Blastochloris viridis: one gene and its partner. The protein of the gene in region 2 binds, or shares a complex with, the protein of the main gene of each other region. Links are inferred from orthologs where the notes say so. Each region holds a gene or a part of one and is shown on either strand. Other genes may lie near its edges. The genes, in order: hfq and katE.

Region 1 (16,428 bases), 310 kb from region 2 along the record:
TTGGGCGGCGCACCGGCGATCGACCAGGGTGACAGCGCGTGCTGCGGCGGCAGCGGCACCACGCCGGCGGCGGCAATGTCGACCGGCAGCCCGGTTTCAACCGGCAATGTGGAAAATGAAAATACCGCCTTGTGCAATGGCAGCGGCGGCACGATCTCAATGTGCGCGCTGCCTTGCGCCAAAGCCGCACCACTCGATCCGAGGGCCAGCGCCAACGCGAAACCAGTCACAGTACGCATTTGCATACGTCGCCTATAGCACGGCCATAGCGGAAAGTTCACGACGGTTTGCGGCCGTGACTGCTGAGCCGGTCGCCAACGATCGCCCGAGCCGCAGCGCCACGCGCATTTGATTGTCTTTTTCAGGCGAAACCGAGCAAAATAAACTCGGTCGCAACGATTATCAGCAAAGTACCTCCGTCATTATCCGCAAGTATTATGCCTATTGTCGACATCCACCCTCCCGCACTCGCTCGACGTGCCGTAAATCCTCGACAGCGAAAGTGGGCGAGAAGACCACCGGACTGACGGAGAGGAACATTGGCAGACACAAATCGTATCGCCTGCAACCGGTTGCGCTCCAAGGTGATGAGCGCCGAGGCTGCGGCTGAACTTATCGAATGCGGTTCGGCCGTGGGCATGAGCGGGTTCACCGGCTCGGGCTATCCCAAGGCTGTCCCGACCGCGCTGGCCCAACGGATCGACGCCAAGCACGCCGCCGGCCGGCCGTTCCGCGTCAAGGTTTGGACCGGCGCTTCGACCGGCCCCGAACTCGACGGCGCGCTCGCCAAGGTCGACGCCATCGAATTCCGTCTGCCCTACAACTCCGACCCCACCGTTCGCGACAAGATCAATCGCGGCGCGATGGATTATATCGACATGCACCTCAGCCAGGTCGCGCCGGTGGCTTGGCAGGGGTTTCTCGGCCCGCTCGACACCGCGGTGATCGAGTGCACCGCGATCAAGGAGGACGGCTCGCTGGTGCCCTCCACCTCGGTCGGCAACAACAAGACCTGGCTCGACCGTGCCCGCCAGATCATCATTGAGGTCAACAACTGGCAGAACACCGACCTCGAGGGCATGCACGACATCTATTACGGAACGGCGCTACCGCCGAACCGGGTGCCGATCCCGCTCACCCGCGCCGATGACCGCATCGGCCAGACGACGCTGCGCTGCGACCCCAACAAGGTGGTCGCCGTGGTCGAGACCCACGCCCCCGACCGCAACCTGCCCTTCACCCAGCCCGACGAGGTGGCCTACAAGATCGCCGGTCACATCATCGAGTTCCTGCGCCACGAGGTCGCCAAGGGCCGGCTGCCGGCCGAACTGCTGCCGATCCAGTCCGGCGTCGGCAACATCCCGAACGCGGTGCTGACCGGTCTGCTCGACGCTCCGTTCGAGAACATGACCTCCTACACCGAGGTGGTGCAGGACGGCATGCTCGACTTGCTCGACACCGGCAAGCTGCGCATGGCATCCGCCACCGCGTTCTCGCTCAGCCCCGATGCCGCGCAAAAGCTCAACGCCGACATCAGCCGCTATCGCAACAAGATCATCCTGCGACCGCAGGAGATCTCCAACCACCCCGAGGTGGTGCGCCGCCTGGGCTGCCTCGCCATGAACGGCCTGATCGAGGCCGACATCTACGGCAACGTCAACTCGACGCACGTCATGGGCTCGCGCATCCAGAACGGCATCGGCGGCTCGGGCGACTTTGCCCGCAACGCCTATGTGTCGATCTTCATGACGCCCTCGACCGCCAAGGGTGGCAAGATCTCGGCGATCGTGCCGCACGCCAGCCACGTCGACCACATCACCCAGGACGTCCAGGTGATCGTGACCGAGTACGGCCTCGCCGATCTGCGCGGGCTGTCGCCCAAGCAGCGCGCCGAGTTGATCATCAACAATTGCGCGCATCCCGACTACCGCCCGATGCTGATCGACTACTATCAGCGCGCCAAGCAGCACTCGTTCGGCATGCACGCGCCGACGCTGCTGGACGAGGCGCTGTCCTGGCACCAACGCTACATCGATAGCGGCACCATGATGGCGTGAGGCCCTCTCCTCGGTCCGGGAGCGGCGACGCCGAGTCCTCGGGATCGTCGGAAGAGTTGATCCCGTGTTCTGAAACGGTTTCCGGGCGATCAAGCTGGGGAACCGAATTCTACGGTCCCGGATTGCCTGCCTTCGGCGCATGCCCGGGACGAATGAAGATCAAAGGCCGCCCACCGGGCGGCCTTTTTCGTTTCATCGGCAGCAATCGATCGGGCCTTCGCGCGCCGGGCTGCATCAGGACACCAGATTTCGACGGCATCCGGCCCCGCGTGACGCCACACAGCCCCCGACGAAGTGTCAGGATGGCCGGCGGACCAAGGTGATCCATAACGATAGACAGTCCACGGGCGGGCGTGGTCAGATGGTCGATAAAACTATAGTTGTACGGAGGCGCAGTTCGGTTCATGTCCACCCTGTTGGTGTCCAACCCACTGTGCCTCAATCATATGACGCCGCTCGGCCACCCCGAGCGGCCGGACCGGCTGCGGGTGGTCGAACGCATCCTCGAGCACGAGCGCTTCCAGGTGCTGGCGCGTGAGGCGGCCCAGCCGGTCGAGATCGACGTCGCCGCCCGCGTCCACCCGATGCACTACCTTGAAATGCTGCACGATTCCTCCCCGCTCGAGGGCATGGTGCAGATCGACAACGACACCTCGCTGTCGCCGGGCACATGGCACGCGGCGCGGCTGTCCGCCGGCGGCTCGGTGATGGCGGTCGACGAGGTGATGACCGGCAAGGTCACCAACGCTTTCGTCGCCATCCGGCCGCCCGGCCACCACGCCGAGAGCGCAACCCCGATGGGGTTCTGCTACCTCAACAACGCCGCGGTGGCCGCCCGCCACGCCCAGGCCGCCTATGGCGCCGGCCGCGTCGCCATCGTCGATTTCGACGTCCATCACGGCAACGGCACCCAGCAGATCTTTTGGAGCGATCCGAGCGTCATGTATTGCTCCACCCACGAGATGCCGCTCTATCCCGGCACCGGGGCGCCGAGCGAGACCGGGGTCGGCAACATCGTCAATGTGCCGCTCGCCGCCGGCGACGGCGGCCCGGAGTTCAAAGCTGCCTATGACGGCATCATCTTCCCGCGGCTGAAGCTGTTTAAACCCGACCTCATCATCATCTCCGCCGGGTTCGACGCCCACGTCCGCGACCCGCTCGCCAACATCAATCTGATCGAGGCCGATTTCGCCTGGGTGACCAAACGGCTGATGGAGATCGCCGATGAGTCCTGCGGCAACCGGGTGGTGTCGATCCTGGAGGGCGGCTACGACCTCGAAGGCCTCGCCCGCTCTACTGCCGCCCACGTGATGACGTTGATGGGGGCGTGAGGCTGCGCCACAGCGGGACACACCGGCAGCCGGTGCGAGAAAGTAGTAATTTTCATAAGAAAAAACGGTAAATCAACAAAACGGTTATGCCAAATCTTGAAAAGATCAGCGGCGCACTCACCGGCGAACAAGTGTTTGCGATCCGCGCCGCTGTTGATGGCGGCGAGTAGGCGACCACAGGCGAAGTCGTCCGTGATGCTATTCGGGACCGGCCGGCCAAACGGGAACTGCGGCAGCAAAAAATCAATCACCTGCGCAAACTCTGGGATGACAGCATCGCGAGTGGCGATGCAGGCCCCGTAGATATGATTGATACCCGAGGCCCTGAAGGCTGACCTTTCTCGGCCTCATGGTGAGGAGGCTGCCACCGGGTCGCGCCGCAGGCGCGCCCGATGCCAGGCTCCGCAGCCGTCTCGAAGCATGGGGCCGACCTCAGCTTCTCAAGTCCGCCCTGTAACTTGAATGCGCCGCGATCGGGTAAGCTACCCGGTGCGGTAACGGGTGGGAGACCGAAGCCGCCTGGGTCGTTGGAGACCGTGAGTGAGATCGGCCGCCCCACTCGTCGTTCCTTCGAACCCGGACAGTCGCCAGGGCCGCAAGAGCTCGCTTCGCCGCCACCAAAGGGCGCCGCTCGCAGGCGGATCACCTTTCGCCGAGCGAGACACCGTCAAGCGGGACGCGACCCGATCCCTTGCCCTCCGCCGCGTGGCGAACGATCGGCTGTTGCGGTATTCTTTCGCTCAGGATGCGACTTTGTTTTCGGGAATGCAGGATGGCCGGGGCGCGGACAAGCCAGACACACCCCCTTCAGATCGCGGAGGTGCGCGCCAGCCCCTCGCAGGGGCGGATCGGGATTACATTCTGCCCCGGCAAGCACGACAATGCCGCGAGCACGGGGGCTTGGGCACGCGACCTAACGGCAGATCTCGACGTCATCAAAGCATGGGGCGCGGGTCTGGTGCTGACGCTGGTCGAGCCGGCCGAGCTCGCAGCGCTCAAGGTGCCCCATCTCGGCGCGGAAATCCGAAGCCGGGGGCTCGATTGGCGGCACCTGCCGATCGCGGACTACTCGGTACCGACCGAGGCCTTCGAGCGAGAATGGCAGAGCCACGGCCGGGACATTCGCGCGCTGATAAGCGGCGGCACTGACGTGGTGGTGCATTGCAAGGGCGGGCTCGGCCGGGCTGGCATGATTGCCGCCCGGCTTCTCATCGAACTCGGCCTGACGCCGGAGCAGGCAATCCAGGACGTCCGCCGCGCCCGCAAAGGCGCGATCGAGACCCCGGCGCAGCTCGCGCTGGTCAGGCGGACGAGGGCCATTATCTCCACGGATGCCGACGCCATCGACACCGCGACCATGCAGAAGGTCGGCGGCCGGATGGGAAGCAATCCGGCCGGCGTCTATCAGGACAGCAGCGGCCGGCGGTTCTACGTGAAGTCGCTGGAATCGCCCGCGCATGCGCGCAACGAGATCCTTGCGGCGAAGCTCTACCAGCTGGCCGGGGCGCCGACGCTGACCTATGTGAGCGCGAAGGAGCCGAACGAGGTGGCGACCGTGTTTGTCGACCTCGACAAGAAGCATGTCTCGCAGCTCAGCGACGGCGAGCGCCGGCAGGCGCAGCGCTGGTTCGGGGTGCACGCCTGGACAGCGAACTGGGACGCAGCCGGATTCGACGGCGACAACCAGGGGGTCGCCGGCGGGGTCGTCTTGACGCTCGATGTCGGCGGCGCGCTCGAGTTTCGGGCGCAGGGGGACCCCAAAGGCAGAGCATTCGGGGCGAGCGTTCGCGAGCTCGACACCTTGCGCACCGACGCGGACAACACTCACGCGGTCCGGCTGTTCGGCGACATCGGCCCTGCCGAGATCGGTGATGCCATCGCTGTGGTGACACGAATTCCGGACGCTGCGATTCGGAGGGTCGTCGCCGAGAATGGCGGCAGCAGCTCGCTTGCCGAAAAAATGATCGCCCGCAAAGCCGACATGGCAAGGCGCGTGGCCTGAGCGGCGGGCGGCTTAAACGCCTTCGGTGCTGGCGCCCCGCGACATCGCCAGCAGCCGCGGCACCTGCGCGCGGATGGCGTCCGCTGCGTCGCGGTCGAGCCTTGCCAGCCAGCGCGCTGGGATCGCCTCCAGCCCATAGGTGGCGCCCGCAAGCATGCCGGCAATTGCGCCTGCGGTGTCGGCGTCACCACCTTGATTGACGGTTTGGACGACGCACTCGGCGAAGGAGTCCGCGCACAGATAGTGGTGCAGCACGGTTTGCATGGTGTCGACAATGAAGGCCGAGCATTGGCCCGGATAGGGCTCGAAGCGAAATGCCCTGTGCTTGCCCACGAGGATTTCAGCCTCCTTGCGCACGACGTCCTTCCCCTGCCCTTCAAGGAGGCCATGCGCCATGCGCACGAGCGCGAGGCAGGCGTCGTCCGACAGCGGATGATGATGCGTGGCGTGCGCCTGCGCCAGCGTCCACGATTCCACCGTGCCGGGCTGGCCAAATGTCGCGAGCGCCACGGGCAGAATGCGCATCGCGGCGCCGTTGCCGGCGTCGCCTTCGGAAAACGAGCCTTCGACGGTGCCCTCCACGACATAGCGCCGAATACCGCGCCGGCAGGTGTTGCCAACATCGGCCGGCCCGGTCTTCAGCCACGCCGCGAATTCGTCGCAGACGTCGCGGGCGTCCAGCCCACCCTTGCGGATGATCGAGCGCCCCAGCGCGAGCGCCATCTCGGTGTCGTCGGTCACCTGCCCCGGCTTGAGCCTCAGCCAGCCGCCGCCGACGATGTCGCGATGCACGCCATACTGCGCCGCGATTTCGCTCCTGGTCATGAACTCGACCGTGGCGCCGAGCGCGTCGCCGATGGCGAAGCCAAGATAGGCCGCGAGCGCGCGGCTCTCCACAGTCAGCGCGGGCATGCGACCGTCTCCTCAAACATAGTCCACGCTCACCCGAAATTCGCCGCCGATCGCCAGATACTCGCGTTCGCCCTTCAAGAGATACGAGGGCAACAGGCCGTTGAAAAACAGGATTTTACTGACAGGAACGCGCGCCGTGAGGATCATGTCGCCGAAGCAGTCAGCGACGCCGCGGTCGGACGAAAACGACACAAGGTTGTTGAGCCGGATCACCGCCGCGTGCTTGTCCGTCCGCTCCACGATCCAATGCTCATCGAAGTCATTGACGCCGCGAAACAGCGTCAGATGCGTCTCGCCCGGAAACGCGAAACGCTGAATGGCCCATTGGCAGAACTCGAACAGAAGATCGAGCTGCACCCAGATCGCGTTGTCATGGAAGTGGCTCGACATCTTCTCGTCGACATAGGCGGCCCAGGCGGGACTCGAAACCTGCTCGATGATTTCCTTGTGGAACGACGGGCAGACGCCGAACCGGCTCTCGACCCAGCCCTTCAGCACGGCGCCTTCCGGGCCGTTGCTGTCGAAGCTCCAGCCGGTGATCAGCCGCAGGAACGACGAGCGATAGCGGCGCTTTCCGCAGGATGCCGCGTCGCGCTGTTCGGGATCGATGCCGAACATCGCCATCATGTAGCAGAAGAACGCTTCACCCGCCTCGGCGAGGTCGCCCGCCCGCTCCAGCATGCTGAACAGGCTGCGGTTCATCTCGCATACGCCCCAGATGTGCAGCGGAACCGGCGCTTCGTTGAAAGCGCAACTCTCCAGCCACTCCGAGGGCCGCCCCACGAGGTTGGTCGAATGGCCGATGCCGCGCCGCATGCGAGATCCCGCGTCTTCCATCGCTTGGAGCATTCTCCGCAACGGCGGATACCGGCGTTTTGCGAAATATTAAACGTTACGTCAAAGGCTTAGAGCAATCGCGGAGAAAAAACACACCGGTGGCCCCGTCCAACAGCTCCCGGCGTCCAGACTTCGAGCCGCGGTCGGTTCACCGAAAGCCCTGGTTCGCACCCAGCGCTTTCGGCGTGGTCGCTTCCGGAATTGCGAGGTGATGGAACCTGATCACGGGTTCGGCGGGAACCGTCGGTCGATCTCCTCCAGCCGCTCGGGCGATACCCGCACCGTGACCAGCGTGCGCCCGGTCTCCGCGTCGCCTGAGCGTTCGATCACGTCGGCGTGGCGATAGAGCCAGGCCAGCCCCTGCCCGTCCTCGGGCGCCAAAGACACCGTGCGGGTGATGCGCCCAGCGGTGATGCGCGTCTCGATGCGGTCGAGCAGCGCCTCGACCCCCTCCCCGCTCAAGGCGGACACCAGCGCCGGCTGCTGCTCGGCCGGCCGACGCGCGGCCTCGGCGTCGAGCTGCGCCCGCGCCTCGCCTTCGATCAGGTCGACCTTATTCCACACCTCGACGATACGGGCATGGTCGTCCGAATCGATGCCGAGTTCGCCCAGCACATCGGCGACGTCGGCGGCCTGAGCGGCGGTGTCGATATGGGCAACGTCGCGCACGTGCAGGATCAGGTCGGCCTCGATCACCTCTTCCAGTGTGGCGCGGAACGCCGCCACCAGCGTAGTTGGCAACTCGGAGATGAAGCCGACGGTGTCGGACAGGATGATGCGGGTGCCATGCGGCAGACCGACCGCCCGCAACGTCGGGTCGAGCGTGGCGAACAACAGGTTCTCGGCGAACACCTCGGCCCGCGTCAGCCGGTTGAACAGCGTCGATTTGCCGGCATTGGTGTAGCCGACCAGCGCAACCACCGGGAACGGAACCCGCTCGCGGCTTTTGCGGTGCAGCGCGCGGGTGCGCGTCACCTGCTCCAGCTCGCGTTCGATCGAGATGATGCGCTCGCCGATCAGGCGACGGTCGGTCTCGATCTGGGTCTCGCCGGGGCCGCCGAGGAAGCCGAAGCCACCGCGCTGGCGTTCAAGATGGGTCCATGACCGTACCAGCCGGCTCTTTTGATAGTTGAGGTGGGCGAGTTCGACCTGCAGCGTGCCCTCGCGGGTGCGCGCGCGCCGTCCGAAAATCTCGAGAATCAGCGCGGTGCGGTCGATGACCTTGGTCTTCCACGCCCGTTCCAGATTGCGCTGCTGAACCGGCGAGAGGCTGGCGTCGACATAGGCGAGGTCGATCCGTTCGGCCTCGATGAGGCCGGCGAGTTCCTCGACCTTGCCCTTGCCGAGGAAGGTGGCGGGACGCACGTCGGCCAGCGGCACCAGCGTGGCGACCACGACGTCGAGGTCGATCGCGGCGGCAAGGCCGGTCGCCTCGTCCAGCCGGGCGTCCGGCGTGCGCGTCGATCCGGCTGCACCGGCACGCGATCGGTCGCGGCTGCGCACAGGGACCAGCACCGCGGCGCGGGTCGGCGCCACCCTGGTGTCGTGGGCGGCGCCGCGGGCACCGGGGCGCGACTCATCAAAGAAACTCAATTACGTCTTCTCGGCAGGAACCGCCTCGTCAGCTGCGTCGAACAACTGAACGGGCTGGCCCGGCATGATCGTGGAAATGGCGTGCTTATAGACAAGCTGCGAGTGTCCGTCCCGCCGCAGGAGAACACAAAAGTTGTCGAACCATGTCACCACCCCCTGCAGCTTCACACCGTTCACGAGGAATATTGTCAGCGGTACTTTATGTTTGCGGACGTGATTGAGGAAGGTGTCCTGTAAATTCTGAGCACGTTCAGCCGGCATTTTCTTGGTCCATTGTCTGTCGATTCGGCTGGAAGGAATCGGCTTTTGTTTTGCCCTGCAGCGGGCGGCGCAGATCAGGCTGCGACGCAGAGGTGGACACGGAACATTAGATGGCAAACCGGGGCTAGCACGCAAGCCGGGTTGTGTCCTGCAGCAAAAAATCACGCCGGCCGCCGTTCACGAACCGGCGAACCACCCGGTTCGTCGGCCAGCAGCGGCTATGGCGCAACCTCGGCCACGCTATGGAACGTCGCCCGCAGTTCGCGCGCCGCACGGCCGGGCTTGCCATCGCCGACGGCGCGGCCGTCGATGCGCACCACCGGCATCACCCCCAGCGTTGCGGAGGTGACGAAAGCTTCCACCGCCGCGTAGGCCTCCTCCCGCGTAAATCCCCGCTCCTCGACCTGGAGGTTCAGCCGCGCCGCCACCTCCAGCGTCACGGTACGGGTAATGCCGCGCAGGATGCCGAATTCAGCCGGCCGGGTGATCAGGCGGCCCTCGGCCGACACGATCCAGGCGTTGGAAGAGCCGCCTTCGGTAACGTAACCGTCGCGGTCGACGAACCACGCCTCGCGGGCGCCGGCGGCCTTGGCCGCCTCCTTCGCCAGGCAGTTGGGCAGCAGCCCGACGGTCTTGATGTCGACCCGATCCCAGCGATTGTCCGGCACGGTAATGACCGAGATGCCGGCTTCGGCCCGCTGCTCCAGCTCGGCACGGCTGGTCGCGCGCGCCGTCACCACCAGCGTCGGCGTGGTGTTGGCCGGGAACAGGAAGTTCCGTTGCGCCACGCCGCGCGTCACCTGCAGATAGACCAAGCCATCGCGGACGCGGTTGCGTCGCACCACCTCGCGCAGAACGAGGCCGAGCGCGGCACGGCTCATCGGCATCGCCATCCGCAGTTCGCCGAGCGAGCGGATCAGCCGGCTGATGTGGCGGGTCTCGTCGATCAGGTGGCCGTCCCGGACTTCGCAGACCTCGTAGACGCCGTCCGCGAACTGAAACCCGCGGTCCTCGATATGAACCCCCGCCTCTCCATGCGGAACATAAAGGCCATTGACGTAAGCTATGCGCGACATGGGTAGGTGTAGTCCTTTCGACTCGCTGGAGCGCATGGCGCCGGGATGGAACGGCCGCGTGCCTTCAGGTTTGTTCGAGCGTGGCGCCCACGCAAGGCCGCAGCCGCCTGCGGGGCATCGGCTCTGGATGGAGCGCGCAATCTCGCACGCCGTCCCGCCCGGCTCCAGGCCGGACGCGGTGCCGGGCAACCGCGCTCAAGCCATCGTGACCTCAACCGATGCCGAGCGTCTTGAGCTTGCGGTGGAGCGCCGAGCGCTCCATGCCGACGAACTCGGCGGTGCGCGAAATGTTGCCGGAAAACCGGCTGATCTGGGCGGCGAGATATTCCCGCTCGAACATCTCGCGGGCATCGCGCAGTGGCAGACGCAGAATCTGGTCGCTGCCGTGGCCGTTCGGCATCGCCGGCATCAGCGCGCCGACATCCTGCGGCAGCATCGAGGCGTTGATGGTGGCGTCGGAATCGCCGCCGGCCAGAATCAAGAGGCGCTCGACGTTGTTGCGGAGCTGGCGGACGTTGCCCGGCCAATCGTGGGCCTGCAGCACCGCCATGGCGTCCTCGCCGATGGTGCGCTTGGGCAGACCGGTTGTCTGCGAAATCTGCTCCATGAAATAGGCGATCAGTTCCGGAATGTCCTCGCGGCGCTCGGCCAGCGAGGGCAGCCGAATCGGCACCACCGACAGGCGGTGATAGAGGTCCTCGCGGAAACGGCCGGCCGCGATCTCGGCTTCCAGGTTGCGGCTGGTGGACGAGATGATGCGCACATCGACGTGCACGCGGGTGGTGCCGCCGACCCGCACGAAGTTCTGGTCGACCAGCACGCGGAGGATCTTGCTCTGGGTTTCGCGCGGCATGTCGGCGATCTCGTCGAGGAACAGCGTGCCGCCGTGGGCCTCTTCGAGTGCGCCGACGGTGCGACCGCGCTGGTCGCCACCCTCGACGCCGAACAGTTCGGTCTCCATCCGCTCAGGCGTGATCATCACCGCGTTGGTGGCGACGAACGGCCCGTTCGCGCGGGTGGACTGAGAGTGGATCATGCGGGCGGTGAGCTCCTTGCCGGCGCCCGACGGCCCGACCAGGAGGATGCGGCTGTTGGTCGGCGCGACGCGGTCGATCGAGGTCCGCAACTGGTTCATTGCCGGCGAGGAGCCGACCAGATGCTGGGCGATCGGCGCGAAGGTCTTGAGTTCCTTGACCTCGCGCTTCAGGCGCAGGGTCTCGATCGCCCGCTCGACCACCAGCACCAGGCGGTCGGCCTTGAACGGCTTCTCGATGAAGTCGTAGGCGCCCTTGTGGATCGCCGTCACCGCGGTCTCGATGTTGCCGTGGCCGGAGATCATCACCACCTGCACGTCGGGGTGGTGCTGCTTGATGACGTCGAGCAGTTGAAGCCCGTCGAGCCGGCTGCCTTCCAGCCAGATGTCGAGTAGAACGAGGTGCGGCCGGCGTTGTTCGATTGCAGCCAGCGCGCTGTCGCTGTCGCCCGCGGTGCGGGCGTTGTAGCCCTCATCTTCCAGGATACCGGCAACGAGGTCTCGGATGTCGGCTTCGTCATCGACGATCAGGATGTCGGAGGCCATGCATTCACCTCTGCCGTGAGTCGTGAGCAGCTGCCGGCTGAGCGGCGGGTGTCGGTGGATCGGCTTGGAACCTCAGGCGGACCCAGGCGCCGCGCCCGCCGCTGGCGACTGCCGGGGCGTCGGCGAGCTCGATTCCGCCGCCGTGGTCTTCCAGAATCCGGCCGACGATGGCGAGGCCGAGGCCGGTGCCCTTCTCGCGCGTCGTGACGTAGGGCTCCAGCAGGCGTTGGCGGTTTTCCGCCGGCAGGCCGATGCCGTTGTCGATGACGTCGATCACCACGTCGTCGCCGTCACGGCCGAGCGAAATCTCGATTTTGGGCGGGTGGACCGCGTCCGGCGGCGCCGCCGCCACCGCCTCGGTGGCGTTCTTGACGATGTTGGTCACGGCCTGGGACAGCTGGCGGCGATCGAACCGCGCCATCACCGGGGTGTCGGGCAGATGGCTCTCAAACGTGATGTCGGGGCTCGCCATCTTCATCAGGAACACCGCCTGCCGCACCATGTCGACGGCATCGTGCTCGCCGAGCGTCGGCTTGGGCATGCGGGCAAACGAGGCGAACTCGTCGACCATGCGGCCGATGTCGCCGACCTGGCGGATGATGGTGTCGGTGCACTGCTCGAAAACCTCGCGGTCGGTCTGGATCACCTTGCCGTATTTTCGCTTGAGGCGTTCGGCCGACAGCTGGATCGGCGTCAGCGGGTTCTTGATCTCGTGGGCGATGCGGCGGGCGACGTCCGCCCACGCCGAGGTGCGCTGGGCGGTGACAAGGTCGGTGATGTCGTCGAGGGTGACGATGAAGCCGCGGTTGGGGTCGGCCGCCGTCTCGCTGGTAACGCGCACCAGCAGGGTACGCTCACGGCCCTTTCGCACCAGCGTAACCTGGCCCTGCACCAGCCGGTTGCCGCCGGCGCGGGCATCCTCGACCAATGACGCCAGTTCCGGCACCACCTCGGCGACCGGCTTGCCGACGGCCTCGGCGGCGTCGAGCCCGAGCAACCCCTCGGCCGAGCGGTTGACGATGGTGATGTTGCCGGCCGCGTCGAGGCCGAACACCCCGGCCGAAACTCCCGCCAGCACCGCCTCGGTGAAACGTCGGCGCTGGTCGATCAGGTCGCGCGCACCGATCAGGTCGTCGCGCTGGCTGCGCAATTCCTGCGTCATCTTGTTGAAGCTCTCGCCGAGATTGGCGAGGTCGCCCTCGGGGCGGCGCACCGGCACCTGGACGTAGAGGTTGCCGGCGGCGACCAGGTTGGCCGCGCCGATCAGCCGGCGGATTGGGGCAACCAGGGTGTTGGCGAAGGCGAGCCCGATCCACACCGCCGATAGCAGCACGATCAGCGCGATCACCACGTACATCAGCGCGAACGCCACCTGCACGCCGAACCGCCGCTCCTCCAGCACCCGGAACTCGTCGATCGAGGCCTGGGTTTTCTGCAGGTAGTCGATGACGCGCGGATCGATCGGGCGGGCGACCAGCAGATAGGTGTCCTCATAGGCCTTGAGCGGCATCACCGCGGCGACGATGTCGTTCTGGCCGATGATCTGGATCAGCGGCTGCTCCTCGGTCGCATCGCCAATGGCCAGGGTCGCCGGAATCAGGATCTCGCGGGCGAGTTGAATGTTGGCGCGTTCGATGATCGTGAGGTCGCGCTTGATCAGCATGGCGACCGGCAGGCCGCGCAGCGTCGCTTGCCCGGTCATGATCTGGCGGAACCGCTCGCGGTCGCTGTCATAGATCGGGTGCAGGCGGTTGAAGTCCTGCGCCATCGCCAGGATTTCGCCGCGGATCGAGCCGGCGTGCTCGCGGACATAGGCCTGGCCGATCCCGATCGAGGTCTCGACCATCAGCTTGGTCCGCTCGGAAAACCAGCGGTCCAGCCCGCGGTCGAGCGTGATCGAGGCCACCACCGCGACCAGGATCGCCGGCAGCGCCGCGATCACGCTGAACAGCGACACCACGCGGATATGGAGCCGCGCGCCGGCGCGACCGCGCTTTCGCGCCACCCACAGCGACATCCCCTCGCGGACGATCACTGCCAGCAACCCCGCCACCGTGATGGCGTTGGTGCCGAGCAGGGTGACGACGATCTCGTGGGTCGGCGCGATCGGCGTCAGCCCGGCCAGCACCAGGAAGGTGGCGAGCGCCGACAACAGCGCCAAGCCGACCGCGAGCGGGCCGAGCAGACGCACCCACAGCCGCCGCGGCACGGGTGGGAAGCTGGCAGTCTCGCCGCCGGTCGCAGCGGGAACGGTATCGGTCTGTTGCGCCGTCACATGTTGCTCCGGTGCCAACTATCTCCGCAATGCCACGGTCGCGGTCGAATGCTGTAACACGGCCGGGCACTGTCGATGCTTTCCGACAACACCGGTGCAAAAATGTGACAGATTTGGGAAACTGGCGCGGCGAGCAACATCATCCACGCCTTTCGGTGGGCGCCGCGCTCCAGCACATCCGGTCAAATCGGCCGCAGCGCGACGATATTCAGGTGCCAAGCCTCGCGGTCGGGGCCTTCCGTTGCCCGCTGGACCTGGACGAAGCCGGCGCTCAGCAGTTCGGCGGACAGCGAGTGCTCGGTATAGCCCCAGCGGTGTGCGTCCTCGCGGCTGCCGCCGCGTGCCTCGTCCCGCCACCCCCAGAATCCGGCGCAGGCGTGGTCGAACTGATTCGGGAACGAACTGGTCGCCAGGCCGAGGATTTGGCGGGCGTGGAAGGCGACGTCGGGCACGATCACGTTGAGGAGGCCGCCCGGCCGCAGCAGTCCCAGCCACGCCCGCAGGGTCAGCCGGGCGTCGTCGGGGTCGAGGTGCTCCAGCATATGGCGTGAATAGACGAACTCGGCGGCACCCTGGAGAAACTGGCTGGTGTCCCACGCCTCGGCGACGACGTCGGCCGCGGAATCGGGCCGGACATCGACATTGATGAAACCCGGCTTCTTAAAGTTGCCGCAGCCGAAATTGTACTTCGTCATCCGCCCTCACCTGCCGGTCCCGACCCAGCATCAAAGCCTGCCGGACCGCTTCGGGCAGCAGCCGACCACTTCGGCCGGCGCCCCAGCGATCCAGCCGTCGAAAATCCCGTTTTCGCACAACGATTTTCGATGATTTGATCTTCGGTGATTCCGGGTACGGAATCACGCGGGCTGTTCACGATTCCGCCTGCCCTCGCCGCACCGCTACCGGCTGGTACGGACGACCTGGACGTCGAGATCGCGGATCTTCTTGCGCAAAGTGTTGCGATTGACCCCGAGTAGCTCAGCTGCCTTGATCTGGTTGCCGCGGGTCGCCGCCAGCGCCACCGACAGCAGCGGATACTCCACCTCGCGCAGGATGCGGTGGTAGAGACCGGGCGGTGGCAGGCGGTCGCCGAACCCGGCGAAATAGGCCGCCAGATGCCGCTCGACCGAGCCCGACAGGGTGTCGTCGGCCTTGGGCTGGTCGACGCCCGGCTCGCTTTCCGGCTGCGATAGCTCGGCGTCGATCAGGTTGGCGGTGATGGTGTCCTGGGGATAGAGCGCAGCGAGGCGGCGAATCAGGTTCTCCAACTCGCGGACGTTGCCCGGCCAACGGTAGCGCTTCAGCCGGTCGACCGCGCCGGCATCGAGCTGCTTTGCCGGCAAACCTTCGCGCTCGATCCGCATGAAGAAGTGGCGCACCAGGTCTGGAATGTCCTCGGCCCGCTCGCGCAATGGCGGCAGCCGCAGCGGCACAACGTTGAGGCGGAAGAACAAATCCTCGCGAAACAGCCCCTGCTGGATCAGGAGGCGCAGGTCCTTGTTGGTGGCAGCGATGATGCGCACGTCGGCCTTGATCGGCGTGCGGCCGCCGACCGTGGTGTATTCGCCCTGCTGCAGCACGCGCAAAAGTCGCGTCTGAGCCTCCATCGGCATGTCGCCGATCTCGTCGAGGAACAGGGTGCCGCCCTCGGCCTGCTCGAAGCGGCCGGAGGAGCGGGCATTGGCGCCTGTAAACGCCCCCTTTTCGTGGCCGAACAGCTCGGACTCGATCAGGTCGCGCGGAATCGCCGCCATGTTGATGGCGACGAACGGTCCGGACGAGCGCTTGCCATAGTCGTGCAGCGCCCGCGCCACCAATTCCTTTCCGGTGCCCGATTCGCCGGTGATCATCACCGTCAGATCGGTCTGCATCAGCCGCGCCAGCACGCGGTAGATGTCCTGCATCGCCGCCGAGCGACCAACCAGCGGAATATTGTCAGTCGGCTCGCCAGTCTCCTCGACGTGGCGTCCACGCTTGGGCTCGGCCAGCGCGCGGCCGACGATGGCAATCAGCTCCTTCAAGTCGAAGGGCTTGGGAAGATATTCATAGGCGCCGCGCTCGGAGGCGCGGATGGCGGTGAGAAAGGTGTTCTGCGCGCTCATCACCACCACCGGCAGATCGGGGCGGACCTTCTTGATGCGCGGCAGAAGGTCGAAGGCATTTTCGTCCGGCATCACCACGTCGGTGATGACGAGGTCGCCTTCGCCCTGGGCGACCCATCGCCACAGCGTCGCCGCGTTGCCGCAGGAGCGGACTTCGTAGCCGGCGCGCGACAGCGCCTGGTTCAGCACGGTGCGGATCGCGGCGTCGTCGTCGGCGACGAGAATGCTGCCGGCGGGCATCGAAAACTCCTTAGCGGCGTGCCGGGGCGGAACGGCCCCCAGTGTAGATCGGCATCAGGACGCGAAACACGGTGCGGCGCGGCTGGGAGTCGCATTCGATGATCCCCCCATGGTCGCCGACGATCTTCGCCACCAATGCAAGACCCAGGCCGGTTCCGGTCGG
Region 2 (11,783 bases):
GAGGTTGTGGTTGTAGTAGTCGAGCCCGGCGTCGGCGAGGGTGCTGGCCTGCGTCGCCGTCAGCATGCCGAGCGTCATGCAGGTTTCGAGGCCGAGCGCCTTCACCCCCTCGACCATGGCCACCAGCTTGGCCATGTCGCGGTCCTTCGGGTTCCGCCAAGCCGCACCCATGCAGTAGCGGGTGGCGCCGGCGGCCTTGGCCTTTTCGGCTTCCGCGAGCACGTGGTCGAGGTCCAGCAACCGCGTGGCATCGAGTCCGGTGTGGTGGTGGGCGGACTGGCCGCAATAGCCGCAGTTCTCGGCGCAGCCGCCGGTCTTGATCGAAAGCAGCTGGCTGAGCTGGATGCGATTGGGATCGAAGTTGCGGCGATGAACCGTGTGCGCCTCGAACAGCAGGTCGTTGAACGGCTTCAGCCACAGCGCCTCGGCCTCGGCTCGGGTCCAGCGCGGGGCTTTGTCATCGGCGGCGGACGCACACAGCAGACTATCGGACACCGTTTTCCCTTTTGCGATTTGCTTCCGCGATCAAGCCGCGGGCGGTGCGCGACCGCGCGGACGCCCCGGCAGGGTGTTGACGGTGTCCATAACCGAGCGACGCCGAAACGTCAGCCCTTTCGATAGGCCGGGTTGGCCGCGATGCGGCGTCATCATAGCAACGGCCCCGAATGCTGACGCATGGGGCCGTTGAAGCTCTCAGATTATCTTTCGGAACGTCACAGACTTCGCGAAAGCGAACCACCGTGGCTGCCGGCAGCACGAAGGTGCGGGGCAGCATCCGAACGGCCACGTCGTTGCGGACGCGGCCGTTGTGGATCAAGCGGCTTGAATTTCGCCGACGGCGATCTTGCCGGTGCGGCGGTCTTCGCAGCTGTCGAACAGCACCTGCTGGCCCTCAACGAGGCCCCGCATGCCGGCACGTTCGAGCGCAGTAGCGTGGACGAAAACGTCCTTGCCGCCATCTTCCGGCTGAATAAAGCCGAAGCCGCGCTGATCGTTATAGAATTTCACGGTACCCTTGGTCATGTCGTCTCTTTCACAAAACTGGGTCGAAAGCCTGCAGCCGCCATTGGCCGAAAGCTCTTGTCTTCGAAATTTGGAGAAGGTCTGAACGTCGCCCAGTTGTCGTGAGGCGAGACGGCCCGATCGTCGGCCAAAAGTCTACGGACTCACTTTAGGCCGATCCGCGCCGAATACAAGCGCCACTGCCGACCCGCTGTCGCGCTTCGGGGGAAACGCGACAGCGTGCCGGGCGGGTCTCAGCCGGCCGAGCCGCCGAGCCCGCGGCCGATGACGCGGCCAAGGCGGGCGGCATAGCTGTGGGGATCACCCGGCCGATCGCCGTCGAGAATGCGGGCCTCGTCGAGCAGCAGGTGCGCGACATCCTCACGGAAGGCGCGGTCGCTCTCGCCGAGGTCGGCCAACCGCTTGATGAGGTCGTGGCGCGGATTGACCTCGAGAATCGGCTTGGCGGCGGCGCCGAGCCGGCCAGCGCTCGCCAGGATCTTCTCGAGCTGGCGGTCGAGCCCGGCTTCGGACGCGACCAGGCACACCGCGCTGTCGGTCAGGCGGTCGGAGGCGCGGACGTCGGCGACCTCCTCGCCCAGCGTCGTTTTGACGAAGGCGATGAAGTCCGTCACCGCCGGGGCGGTGTCCGACACCGGCGGCGTCGCCGCATCGAGCAGCGGGATGGCGGCGAGGTCGGCCGCGCCTTGTGTCACCGACTTGAACGGCTTGCCCTCGAAATCGGGTCCGAGCGTCACCCAGAACGAGTCGACGGAATCGCTGAGCAGCAGCACCTCGATGCCGCGGGCGCGGAAGCCTTCGAGGTGGGGGGAGGCGGCCAGCCGCGCCGCGTCTTCGCCGGCGATATAGTAGATCGCGGTCTGGTTCTCGCGCAGCGCACCGACATAGTCCTTGAGGCTGCGCCAGCCCTCGCCGGACGCGGCAGTCTTGAAGCGGGCGAGGCCGAGCAGCGCCTCGCGGCGCTCGAAGTCCTCGCACAGGCCCTCCTTCAGCACCGCGCCGAAATTCGCCCACACCTCGGCATAGGCGTTGTCGTCGCGGGCGGCGAGCTTCTCCAGTTCGCCCAGAATGCGCCCGGTGACGCTCTTGCGGATCGCGGCGAGGATCGGGCTCTCCTGGATCATCTCGCGCGAGACGTTGAGCGGCAGGTCGGCGGAGTCGACCAGGCCGCGCACGAAGCGCAGATAGCGCGGCACGATCTCGGCGTCGTCGGTGATGAAGACGCGCTTCACATAGAGCTTGATGCGGCCCTTGCGCTCGGGGTCGGAGAGGTCGAACGGCTTGGCCGAGGGCACGAAGGCGAGCAGCGAATATTCCTGCCGGCCTTCGGCGTGGACGTGGATGGTCAGCGCCGGGGTGTCGAACTGGCCAGCGGCGCTGCGGTAGAAGTCGGTGTAGTCCTCGGCGGTGATCTCGGACTTCGGCTTGGTCCATAGCGCGGCGCCATCGGTGACCTCGGTGGGTTCGGCGTCGGGCTTGTCCTTGATCGAAATCGGCACCGGCACGTGGCCGGACTGGTCCTTGATGATACGCTGCAGCTTGAAGCGCTCGGTATAGGCCTTGCCGTCTTCGCTGAGGTGCAGCACCACGCGGGTGCCGCGGGCGGGCGCCTCGGCGAGCTCGACCGGGGTCACCGTGAAGGTGCCCTTGCCATCGGAGGACCACTGCCACGCCTCGGCGGTGCCGGCGCTGCGGGAGATCACGTCGACTTTTTCCGCCACCATGAAGGCGGAATAGAAGCCGACGCCGAACTGGCCGATCAGGTTGGCGCTGTCGCCCTGCGCGGCGTCGAGCCGCTCCATGAAGGCCTTGGTGCCGGAATGGGCGATGGTGCCGAGCGCCTCGATCAGCTCGGGCTTGCTCATGCCGATGCCGTTGTCCTCCAGCGTCAGGCGGTTGGCCTCGGCGTCGACGGTGAGAGTGATGGCTGGCTTGGCGTCGTCGCCGACCAGACCGGGGTTGGCGATCGCCTCGTATCGCAGGCGCTCGCAGGCGTCGGCGGCGTTCGAGATCAGCTCGCGCAGGAACACGTCGCGATCCGAATAGACCGAGTGCACCATCAGGTGCAGCAGCTTGGCGACGTCGGCGGCGAAGGCGCGGCTTTCGCCGTGGGAGGCTTCGGTCGTGGTCATTGCAATGGAATCCTCCTGAAAATCGATCGGTCCCGACATGGCAAGACCGGCCGCCGACTTCAAGTGCCGCGACCGGCGTTGCGGTGACGGCCACTTGCCGGCGTCAGCCGTAACGGAACACCAGGAGCAAGATATAGCCGCGCAGTTCGGTCACCAGCCGTGGCAGCTGGCTGCCATCGGCGGCATCGACCGCGCTGCCGATCTGTTCCAGCACCTTGCGGGCGCCCTCGATGCTGCGGCGAAAGTCGGGATTGGCGGCAATCGCCGGCGCCGCCTCGCCGTCGCAGCGCTCGAGCGCGGCGCTGGCGCTGGCGGCGGCGGCGGACAGCGCCACCGCCGTGGTCGATTCCGTCAGGTCGGGCGGCTCGTTGCGGAAGGCATCGAGCGGGCCATAGGTCTTCTTGGCGTCGCGGATGCAGTCGGCGAACACCGGGCGGTCGGCGTCGCGGCGTTGCTCGGCGAGCTTCTCGGCCAGCTTCTCCAGAAGATCGGCGGCCTGGAGAGGGTCACCGCTTTCCAGCGCCGTCAGCGCGGCGGCGGCCAGCCCGCCGTGCGTGCTGCCGGCAAGCTGGGTCGATAGCCGCTCCAGGATCACCGCGGCGAGCGCATCGTTGCCGGCACGCACGTAGCCGGCGGCGATGCGGCGGTCCGACAGCACCTCCTCGCTGGTCGCCAGCGCCACGTCGTCGGGCTGGGCCGGGGCTGGGCCGGGCAGTGCGAGCAGCCAACAAACGGCCAGCGCCGCCGCCAGCGCCCGATTGCGCCGGCCGGCCGCTGGCTTTAGAGCAAATTCCGCCGCTGGCGCCATCCGGCCGGCGCGAGGCGCCTGGAGGAGAGGTTGGCCGACATGACGAAGTTTGACCTGCTCACGCGGCGCTCGGTCGTCATCGGCGCGCTCGGTGCCGTCATCGCCGGCACTCTGGCTGGCGCTGGCGGTGCGGAGGAGGGCGGCGACACCGGTTTGATCCGCGAGGACTGGTTCCTGGCCAGCGCGTTCGACCTCGGCGCCGACCTCCGGCTCGCCGCCAGCCGGAACAAGCGGCTGGCGGTGCTGTGGGAGGTGAACGGCAACCCGTTGTGCGCGGAGACCCATATCAAAACCCTCGGCGATGCGGCGATCGCGGCCTTCATTCATGCCCGTTTCGAGATCGTTCAATTCGACGCAGCCGGCGTGCGCGACATCACCGATTTCGACGGCGAGAAACTGCCCGAAAAGGCGCTCGCCGCCAAATACGGCGTTCGCATGACACCAACATTGCAGTTTTTTGCGGACACCACCGATGCCATCGCCGCCAAGCCGGCCCGCCAGCGCGAGGTGGCGCGCCTGCAGGGCTACGTCGAGCCGCGCCACATCCTGGCGGTCTGCCGCTTCGTTGCCGAGAAGGCCTACGACACCATGCCGCTGCGCGACTATCTCAAGGCGCTACCGATCTGAAAAATCTCCCTAACATATTATTTTTAAACATGATTTTCTGATAACGGGCTGGCGTTGACCGGCTTGGGCGGCCGAAGTACCTCTCATTCGCCCCGTTCGGCCGCCTTGGCGGCGTTCCAAAGCGCGTCCATCTCGGCAAGGTCGGACTGTTCGGGGGCGCGGCCGACGCGGGCGAGGGCGTCCTCGATCGCCTGAAAACGGCGGGTGAATTTGTGGTTGGTCCGGCGCAGGGCGTCCTCGGGATCGACGCCGAGGTGGCGCGCCAGATTGGCCACGGCGAACAGCACGTCGCCGATCTCGCCGGCCGCCGCGGCGCGGTCGCCGGCGGCGACCTCGGCCTCCACCTCGGCGATCTCCTCCTTGATCTTGGCGATCACCGGGCCGACCGCGCCCCAGTCGAAGCCGACCTTGCCGGCCTTCTCCTGCAGCTTGAGCGCGCGGGTCAGCGCGGGCAGGGCGAGGGGAATGCCGTCCAGCGTTCGCGGACGCGCGGCGATGTCGCCGGCGGCAACGGCAGTGCCAGCCTCGGCCGCCCGCTGGGACTTTTCGGCCTTTTCCTGGGCCTTGATGGCGGCCCATTGGGCGTTGACGGCCTTGGTGTCGAGGTCGCGGGCGTCGCCGAACACATGCGGGTGGCGGCGGATCAGCTTGGCGGTGATGGCGTGGACGACGTCGCCGAACTCGAAGCGGCCGGCTTCCTGACCGAGCCGAGCGTGGAACGCCACCTGCAGCAGCAGGTCGCCCAGTTCGTCGACCAGATCGGCCTCGTCGCCGCGGGCAATGGCGTCTGCGACCTCGTAGGCCTCCTCGATGGTGTAGGGGGCGATGGTGGAGAAGTCCTGCGCGAGGTCCCACGGGCAGCCGGTGCCGGGCGTGCGCAGCGCCGCCATCAGCTCGATCAGCCGCGCGATGTCGCGGGACGGTTCCGGGCGCGTCGTCATCCAAACTCTCCCAACTCTGGCGGCGGAGCCGGCGCCCGTGTCATCTGGCACACCGACAGGATCGCTCCGGGCTTTGTCGCTCCGGGGCGCCCGGAGGGCTGTCGCCTTGCGCCCTTAATACCGGACCTTGCCGACAGACCGAACTCTGCGCGCATCATAGCCGCGGTAAGCGTCGCCGCCGTCGGAAGCGGCGCAGATGTGCGGTCCAGAATCACCCCCGCCCGCTGCACGAGCAACACCATGGCTGAGTTTGCGGCGGAAGAATTGGCGTCAAGAGGAACCCCGCCGAGTTGATGGCGTTTGGCTAAATCATCACTCTAGAGAATGATCGGGCGCCAAATGACTGCTGAGAAAAATCTGGAAAATCTCTTCCTCGATACTCTGAAGGATATCTACTTCGCCGAAAAGCAGATCCTAAAGGCCCTGCCGAAGATGGCGCGTGCTGCGGCCTCGGAAGAGGGCAAGGCGGGTTTTCTGACGCACCGGGATGAAACGGAGGGGCAAATCGAGCGGCTCGAGCAGGTATTCGAAATTCTTGGCAAGCCCGCCCGCGGCAAGACCTGTGAGGCGATCCAGGGCCTCATCGCCGAGGGCGAAGAAATCATGGAAGAATACAAGGGCACGGCGGTGCTGGATGCAGGACTCATTTCGTCCGCTCAGGCCGTCGAACACTATGAGATCGCACGCTACCGCACGCTCAAAGCATGGGCGGCGCAGCTTGGTCTGAAGACCGCTATCCCGCTGCTCGACGCCAATCTGCAGGAAGAAATCGCTACCGATCAGAAATTGACCGCTCGTGGCGAAGCCATGGCGAACCCAAGAATCTTGGCAAAAAAGGCGGGCTGAAAAGGTCCGGAGACGCGATGGGCCGCCCGACGAGACGGCCTTTGTTTGCTCACCAACGACACCGTCATTGTCCTTGCGAACACTCAAACATCGTCCCGGAGACTTACGATGGCCAAGAGAGCGACCAATCCGTCAACGCGTCAGACTTCGACGGCTACGATCCACGATCAAACCCTCCTGCGCGGGGAGGGCGGTGAACTCCACCAGATCGCCGAAGGTGACGTGCCTGTCCTGACCACGGCACAGGGCGGCCCGGTCGCCGACGATCAGAATACGCTCCGGGTGGGGCCGCGCGGACCGTTGGTCGTCGACGACTTTCATTTCCGCGAAAAGGTCTTCCACTTCGATCATGAGCGGATCCCGGAGCGCGTGGTCCACGCCCGCGGCTACGGCGCCCACGGCTTTTTCGAGACCTACGAGTCGCTCGCGGCCTACACGAAAGCCGATATCTTCCAGCGGCCGGGCGAAAAGACGCCAACCTTCGTCCGGTTCTCCACGGTGGCCGGCAACAAGGGCTCGGCCGATCTCGCCCGCGACGTGCGCGGCTTCGCCGTCAAGTTCTACACCCGCCAGGGAAATTGGGATCTGGTTGGCAACAACATCCCGGTGTTCTTCATCCAGGACGCGATCAAGTTCCCGGACCTGATCCACGCCGCCAAGCAGGACCCCGACCGGGATTTTCCGCAGGCGCAGACCGCGCACGACACGTTCTGGGACTTCATCAGCCTCACGCCGGAAAGCATGAACATGGTCATGTGGATCATGTCGGACCGAACCATTCCGCGCTCGTTCCGCTTCATGGAAGGTTTTGGCGTCCACACCTTTCGGCTCGTCAACGACAAGGGCGAATCTACCTTCGTGAAGTTCCACTGGAAGCCGAAGCTCGGCCTGCAGTCGGTGGCCTGGAACGAGGCCGTCAAGATCAACGGTGCCGACCCGGATTTTCACCGCCGCGATCTGTGGCATGCGATCCAGGGCGGCGACTTCCCGGAATGGGAGCTGCAGGTCCAACTGTTCGATCAGGAATTCGCCGATCGTTTCGATTTCGACGTGCTCGATCCGACCAAGATCATTCCAGAGGAGATCCTGCCACCCAAGCCGATCGGTCGGTTGGTGCTCGATCGCATGCCCGACAATTTCTTTGCCGAAACCGAGCAGGTGGCGTTCATGACCCAGAACGTGCCGCCCGGGATCGACTTCAGCAACGACCCGCTGCTGCAGGGGCGCAATTTTTCCTACCTCGACACGCAGCTCAAGCGGCTGGGCAGTCCCAACTTCACGCATTTGCCGATCAATGCGCCCAAATGTCCGTTCGCGCATTTCCAGCAGGACGGCCACATGGCGATGCACAATCCGGTCGGCAGGGTGAATTATGAGCCGAACTCGTTCGGCGAAGGGCCACGCGAGTCGCCCACGCGCGGCTTTCGCCCGTTCGCGGCCGAGGAACACGGCATCAAGGCGCGACTTCGGCCCGAGAGCTTTGCCGACCACTACAGCCAGGCCCGGCAGTTCTACATCAGCCAGACGCCGCCGGAGCAACGCCATATTGCGGCGGCGCTGACGTTCGAATTGAGCAAGGTTGAGACGCCGGCCATTCGTGAACGCACGGTCGCGCATCTCCTCAACATCGACGAGACGCTGGCAACCACGGTCGGTCAGAAGCTCGGTTTCAAGGCCATGCCGAAGCCAGCGGACGCAGCCGTGCCGACCCGCCAAGACCTCGAGCCGTCGCCGGCGCTGAGCATCGTCGAGCGGGGCCCGAAGCGCTTCGAGGGCCGCAAGCTCGGCATTCTGGTCACCGATGGCGTCGACCCAACGTTGCTGCAGGGCCTGACCGCCGCCATCACCAAGGAAAAGGCGGTGTTTGAGCTGATCGCGCCGAAGGTCGGGGGTGTCACCGCCGCGGACGGCACCTGGATCAAGGCGCAGCATATGATCGACGGCGGCCCGTCGGTGCTGTTCGACGCCGTCGCCGTGCTGACGTCCGCCGCCGCGATCGACGATCTGCTGCAGGAGGCGACCGCGCGCGACTTCGTGGCCGACGCGTTCCAGCATTGCAAGTTCATCGGCTATGACGCCTCGGCCTTGGCGCTGCTGGAAAAGGCCGGCGTGGCGGACGCCCTCGACGAGGGGGTGGTGGCGCTGCCCGGAGAAGACGGGCTGGAGGCGTTCGTCGCGAAGCTCGGCAAACTGCGGGTCTGGGGCCGCGAGCCTTCGGTCAAGCTCGGCAAGGCGTCGCCTCCGGCCAAGTCGCGCTAGGCAGCTAGTGGATTGACGCATTCGGAGGATTCCCGAGTGCGGAGATTTGGTTCATGCTCTGGGCATGAGAGCAGGCATTGTTGTTGACGTCACGCCCGAGGACCGCACGCGCCTTGATTGGATCGTCGGGGATCACAACAGTTCGCAGAAGCACGCGGCTCGCGCCCGGGTCATCATCGCCACCGCCGACGGCTGCGGCACGATGGAGATCGTGCGCCAATCCGGACTGTCGAAGCCGGTCGTCTGGCGCTGGCAGGAGCGCTTCATGCGCGAGGGCGTCGATGGTCTGCTGCGCGACAAGACACGCCCGCCGGGCAAGCCTGCGTTGGCTCAAGAGCTCGTCAAACGCATCGTCGATTTGACGCTCGGCGAACCGCCGGGCGAGACCACCCATTGGACGGGCCGGGCCATGGCCGAGGCCGCCGGCGTCAGCCTGCGTTCGGTCCAGCGGGTATGGACGGCGCATGGCCTGACGCCGCATCGCGTGCGGACGTTCAAGCTGTCTAAGGACAAGCACTTCGTCGAAAAGTTCACCGACGTCGTCGGCCTTTACATCGACCCGCCAGCGCATGCGATCGTGCTTTCGCTCGACGAGAAGTCGCAAATCCAGGCCCTCGACCGCACCCAGCCGGGATTGCCGATGAAGAAAGGGCGCGCCGGCACCATGACCCATGATTACAAGCGCCACGGCACGACAACCCTGTTTGCGGCGCTCGACATTCTCGAAGGCAAGGTGATCGGGCGCTGCATGCAGCGCCACCGGCATCAGGAGTTCATTCGCTTCTTGAACGCGATCGAAGCGAACATCCCGGCCGGCAAGATCGTCCATGTCATCCTCGACAATTATGCGACCCACAAGCATCCCAAGGTCATGCGATGGCTCCTCCGGCATCCGCGGTTCACGTTCCACTTCACGCCGACATCGTGTTCGTGGATCAATGCCGTCGAAGGGTTCTTTGCCACGCTCACCAAGCGTCGGCTGAAGCGCGGCGTTTTCAACTCGATCACCGACCTGCAGGCCGCCATCAACCGGTTCCTCGACGACCACAACGAAAAACCGAAGCCATTCGTCTGGAAAGCCAATCCCGACCGCGTCCTCGCCGCTATCAAGCGCGGGAAGCAAGCGTTAGAGTCAATCCACTAGGAGCCTGTCCAGATAATCCGTTGGCACGGTGTCCGAGCGTGGCGTGTCTCGCTCACCCGGCTCTCGCGAGCTTGGTGATGTTGTGGGCGAGGCAGATCAACGCCCATTCCGCCTGAACCGCTGCCAGACCGCGCAGCAGGAACTGTCGGAACCCGCGCGCCTGCTTGATCTGGCCGAACACCGGCTCGACGATCTGCTTGCGCAGGCGATATCGGCTGCGGTGGCCGGCCCGCTTCAGCGTCAGGCGCATGCGCTGGGTGAGCGGCCCGCCCAGCTTCCGCGAAGCCTCGGCCGGCCGCTTGGCCCGACCGATGGCGACATAGGCACGAATGTCGCGGGCGGCGAGCGCGGCGAGGTTTGCCTCACTGCAGTAGCCCGCGTCCGCCGAGACCTCCTTCGGCCTGCGGCCGAGATGAGCCTCGATGCCCTCGACCAGCGGCACCAACTGCGGGCAGTCGCTCATGCTCTTGGTCAGCCCGTGGGCCACGATGATCTGCGCCGCGCCGTCGACCGCCGCCTGAGCATTGTAGCCCTGGACGTAGCCGTCCTTGGTCAGCAGCACCTGGCTGTCGGGATCGGTGAAGTTGCGCTGCGTCTTGGGGGCCGGCGCGTCCGAGCGGGGTTTCAGAGGCGGCCCCGGCCGCTTGCGTCCCTCGGCGCGGCGCGCCTCCTCCGCTTGGCGTTCGGCTTCGGCTTTGGCGGCCGCAGCCGCGGCGGCTTCCTGCTCGAGCGCGGCCTTGGCTTCCCGGATCTTGGCCAGGCGCTTGGTCTTGTCGGCCACCCAGTCGGGCATCTCCTCGCCGCGGCGTCTCGTGCCGTGCTGCGCGTCGTCCTGCGCGTCGGCGGCCTCCGCGCTCGTCAGCCAGCGGTCGACCTCCGCCTGCAACTCCGCCTCACGCTCCTGCATGCGCCCGTAGCTCATCGCCTTGTGCTTGGAGGCGTTGGCCTTGATCTTGGTGCCGTCGAGCGCGACGTGCCCGAGCTTCACCAGCCCAGCCGCCTCGGCCAGCTTCAGCACCTGGACAAACAGGTTGGCGAGCGCCGCCAGATGGCGTTTGCGGAAGTCGGCGATGGTGCGGAAATCGGGCGCATCGTGCGCGACGATCATCATGAAGTCGACCCGCTCGGTGCAGGCTTTGGCAATTCGCCGTGACGAGTACAGTCCGGTGCAGTAGGCGTGGAGCAGCAGAGCGACCATCATCCGAGGGTCGTACGGCGGCTGACCCAGCTCGCCTTTGTAGCTGGCAAAGATCTCATCCAGATCAAGGCCATCGCGCACCAAGGCGATCACGAACTGCGAGAGGTGATCTTTCGGCACATAGTCCGTGATCGCCGGCGGGAAAAGCTGCGTCTGGTCGATCTTCCACGGCCGAAAATGCCTGCTCATGCAGGCGATTGAATCAGATCCGTCGCCGAAAAGCCATGACTTCTCGGACAGGCTCCTAGCTAGAGCCTGATCCGACCTGACTGCATCAGCTCGGACGCTCTAGGTCTTTGTTATGTCGCATTTTCTTTCGCACAACCGGATCCCACTTGTGCGGAAAATGCTCTAGTCATGGCCGTGAGGCGGCAGCCGCAGCGGGAGCGCGGCGTGTCGCCGTGTCCGGTGGCGTCGCCCGCCGACTCCGGCGGGTGGGGAGGGCGGCGGTGGCACCTCCCATCGAGGCGCGGTCGAGAACGACTCGGCCGCGCCCGTGGCGGCGCCGGACCCCGCGGCGCCAACGCGGTCGGCCAAGCCAGCCGGTCAGCAACCCATGAGCCGTCGAGGTCCGCCAAACATGATCCCGGCAACTGCGCCGCCTGGGGCAAGCGGCCAGCCCAATCATGTCTCGGCCTCATGGTGCGGGGGGCTGCGCGCAGCCGTATCGGACCATGGGCAAATTCATCCTTGGGCGAGACGCCCGCTTTCGCAGGCTCATCAAATGGGGCGAGTTGGCGTTGGCGGAACATCAAGCTCATAGGCCCGTGGGCATAAGTCCGGTCACCCAGTAGGTCACGAAGTC

Evidence for each region.
Region 1: the proteins of katE (region 2) and hfq are in contact, whole or in part, in a crystal structure (PDB 3VU3), measured with the Escherichia coli proteins. The link is inferred for Blastochloris viridis from one-to-one orthologs.

The regions. Positions count from the first base shown.
Region 1 is NZ_CP012946.1:2,094,765-2,111,192, forward strand. Bases 7,364-10,315 are described here. They hold hfq (RNA chaperone Hfq), read right to left. Parts: upstream 8,994-10,315; coding sequence 8,733-8,993; downstream 7,364-8,732. Other genes in these bases: hflX (GTPase HflX), read right to left, coding at 7,364-8,732; BVIR_RS09290 (D-amino-acid transaminase), read right to left, coding at 9,212-10,069; ntrX (nitrogen assimilation response regulator NtrX), read right to left, coding at 10,281-10,315. Also shown: BVIR_RS09245 (extensin-like domain-containing protein), read right to left, coding at 1-239; BVIR_RS09250 (acetyl-CoA hydrolase/transferase family protein), read left to right, coding at 588-2,057; BVIR_RS09255 (histone deacetylase family protein), read left to right, coding at 2,462-3,388; BVIR_RS16410 (cyclin-dependent kinase inhibitor 3 family protein), read left to right, coding at 4,161-5,390; draG (ADP-ribosyl-[dinitrogen reductase] hydrolase), read right to left, coding at 5,403-6,302; BVIR_RS09275 (NAD(+)--dinitrogen-reductase ADP-D-ribosyltransferase), read right to left, coding at 6,315-7,118; more of hflX, read right to left, coding at 7,362-7,363; more of ntrX, read right to left, coding at 10,316-11,648; BVIR_RS09300 (sensor histidine kinase NtrY-like), read right to left, coding at 11,653-13,923; BVIR_RS09305 (class I SAM-dependent methyltransferase), read right to left, coding at 14,106-14,618; ntrC (nitrogen regulation protein NR(I)), read right to left, coding at 14,823-16,265; BVIR_RS09315 (two-component system sensor histidine kinase NtrB), read right to left, coding at 16,276-16,428. UniProt on the Escherichia coli protein: RNA chaperone that binds small regulatory RNA (sRNAs) and mRNAs to facilitate mRNA translational regulation in response to envelope stress, environmental stress and changes in metabolite concentrations.
Region 2 is NZ_CP012946.1:1,789,025-1,800,807, reverse strand. What follows is about bases 6,155-9,060. They hold katE (catalase), read left to right. Parts: upstream 6,155-6,485; coding sequence 6,486-8,636; downstream 8,637-9,060. Other genes in these bases: BVIR_RS07965 (IS630 family transposase), read left to right, coding at 8,701-9,060; BVIR_RS07975 (YciE/YciF ferroxidase family protein), read left to right, coding at 6,155-6,377. In the rest of the region: biotin synthase BioB, read right to left, coding at 1-495; BVIR_RS08000 (cold-shock protein), read right to left, coding at 814-1,023; molecular chaperone HtpG, read right to left, coding at 1,257-3,155; BVIR_RS07990 (hypothetical protein), read right to left, coding at 3,259-3,963; BVIR_RS07985 (thioredoxin family protein), read left to right, coding at 4,003-4,590; mazG (nucleoside triphosphate pyrophosphohydrolase), read right to left, coding at 4,674-5,531; more of BVIR_RS07975, read left to right, coding at 5,871-6,154; more of BVIR_RS07965, read left to right, coding at 9,061-9,780; BVIR_RS07960 (IS1182 family transposase), read right to left, coding at 9,833-11,167.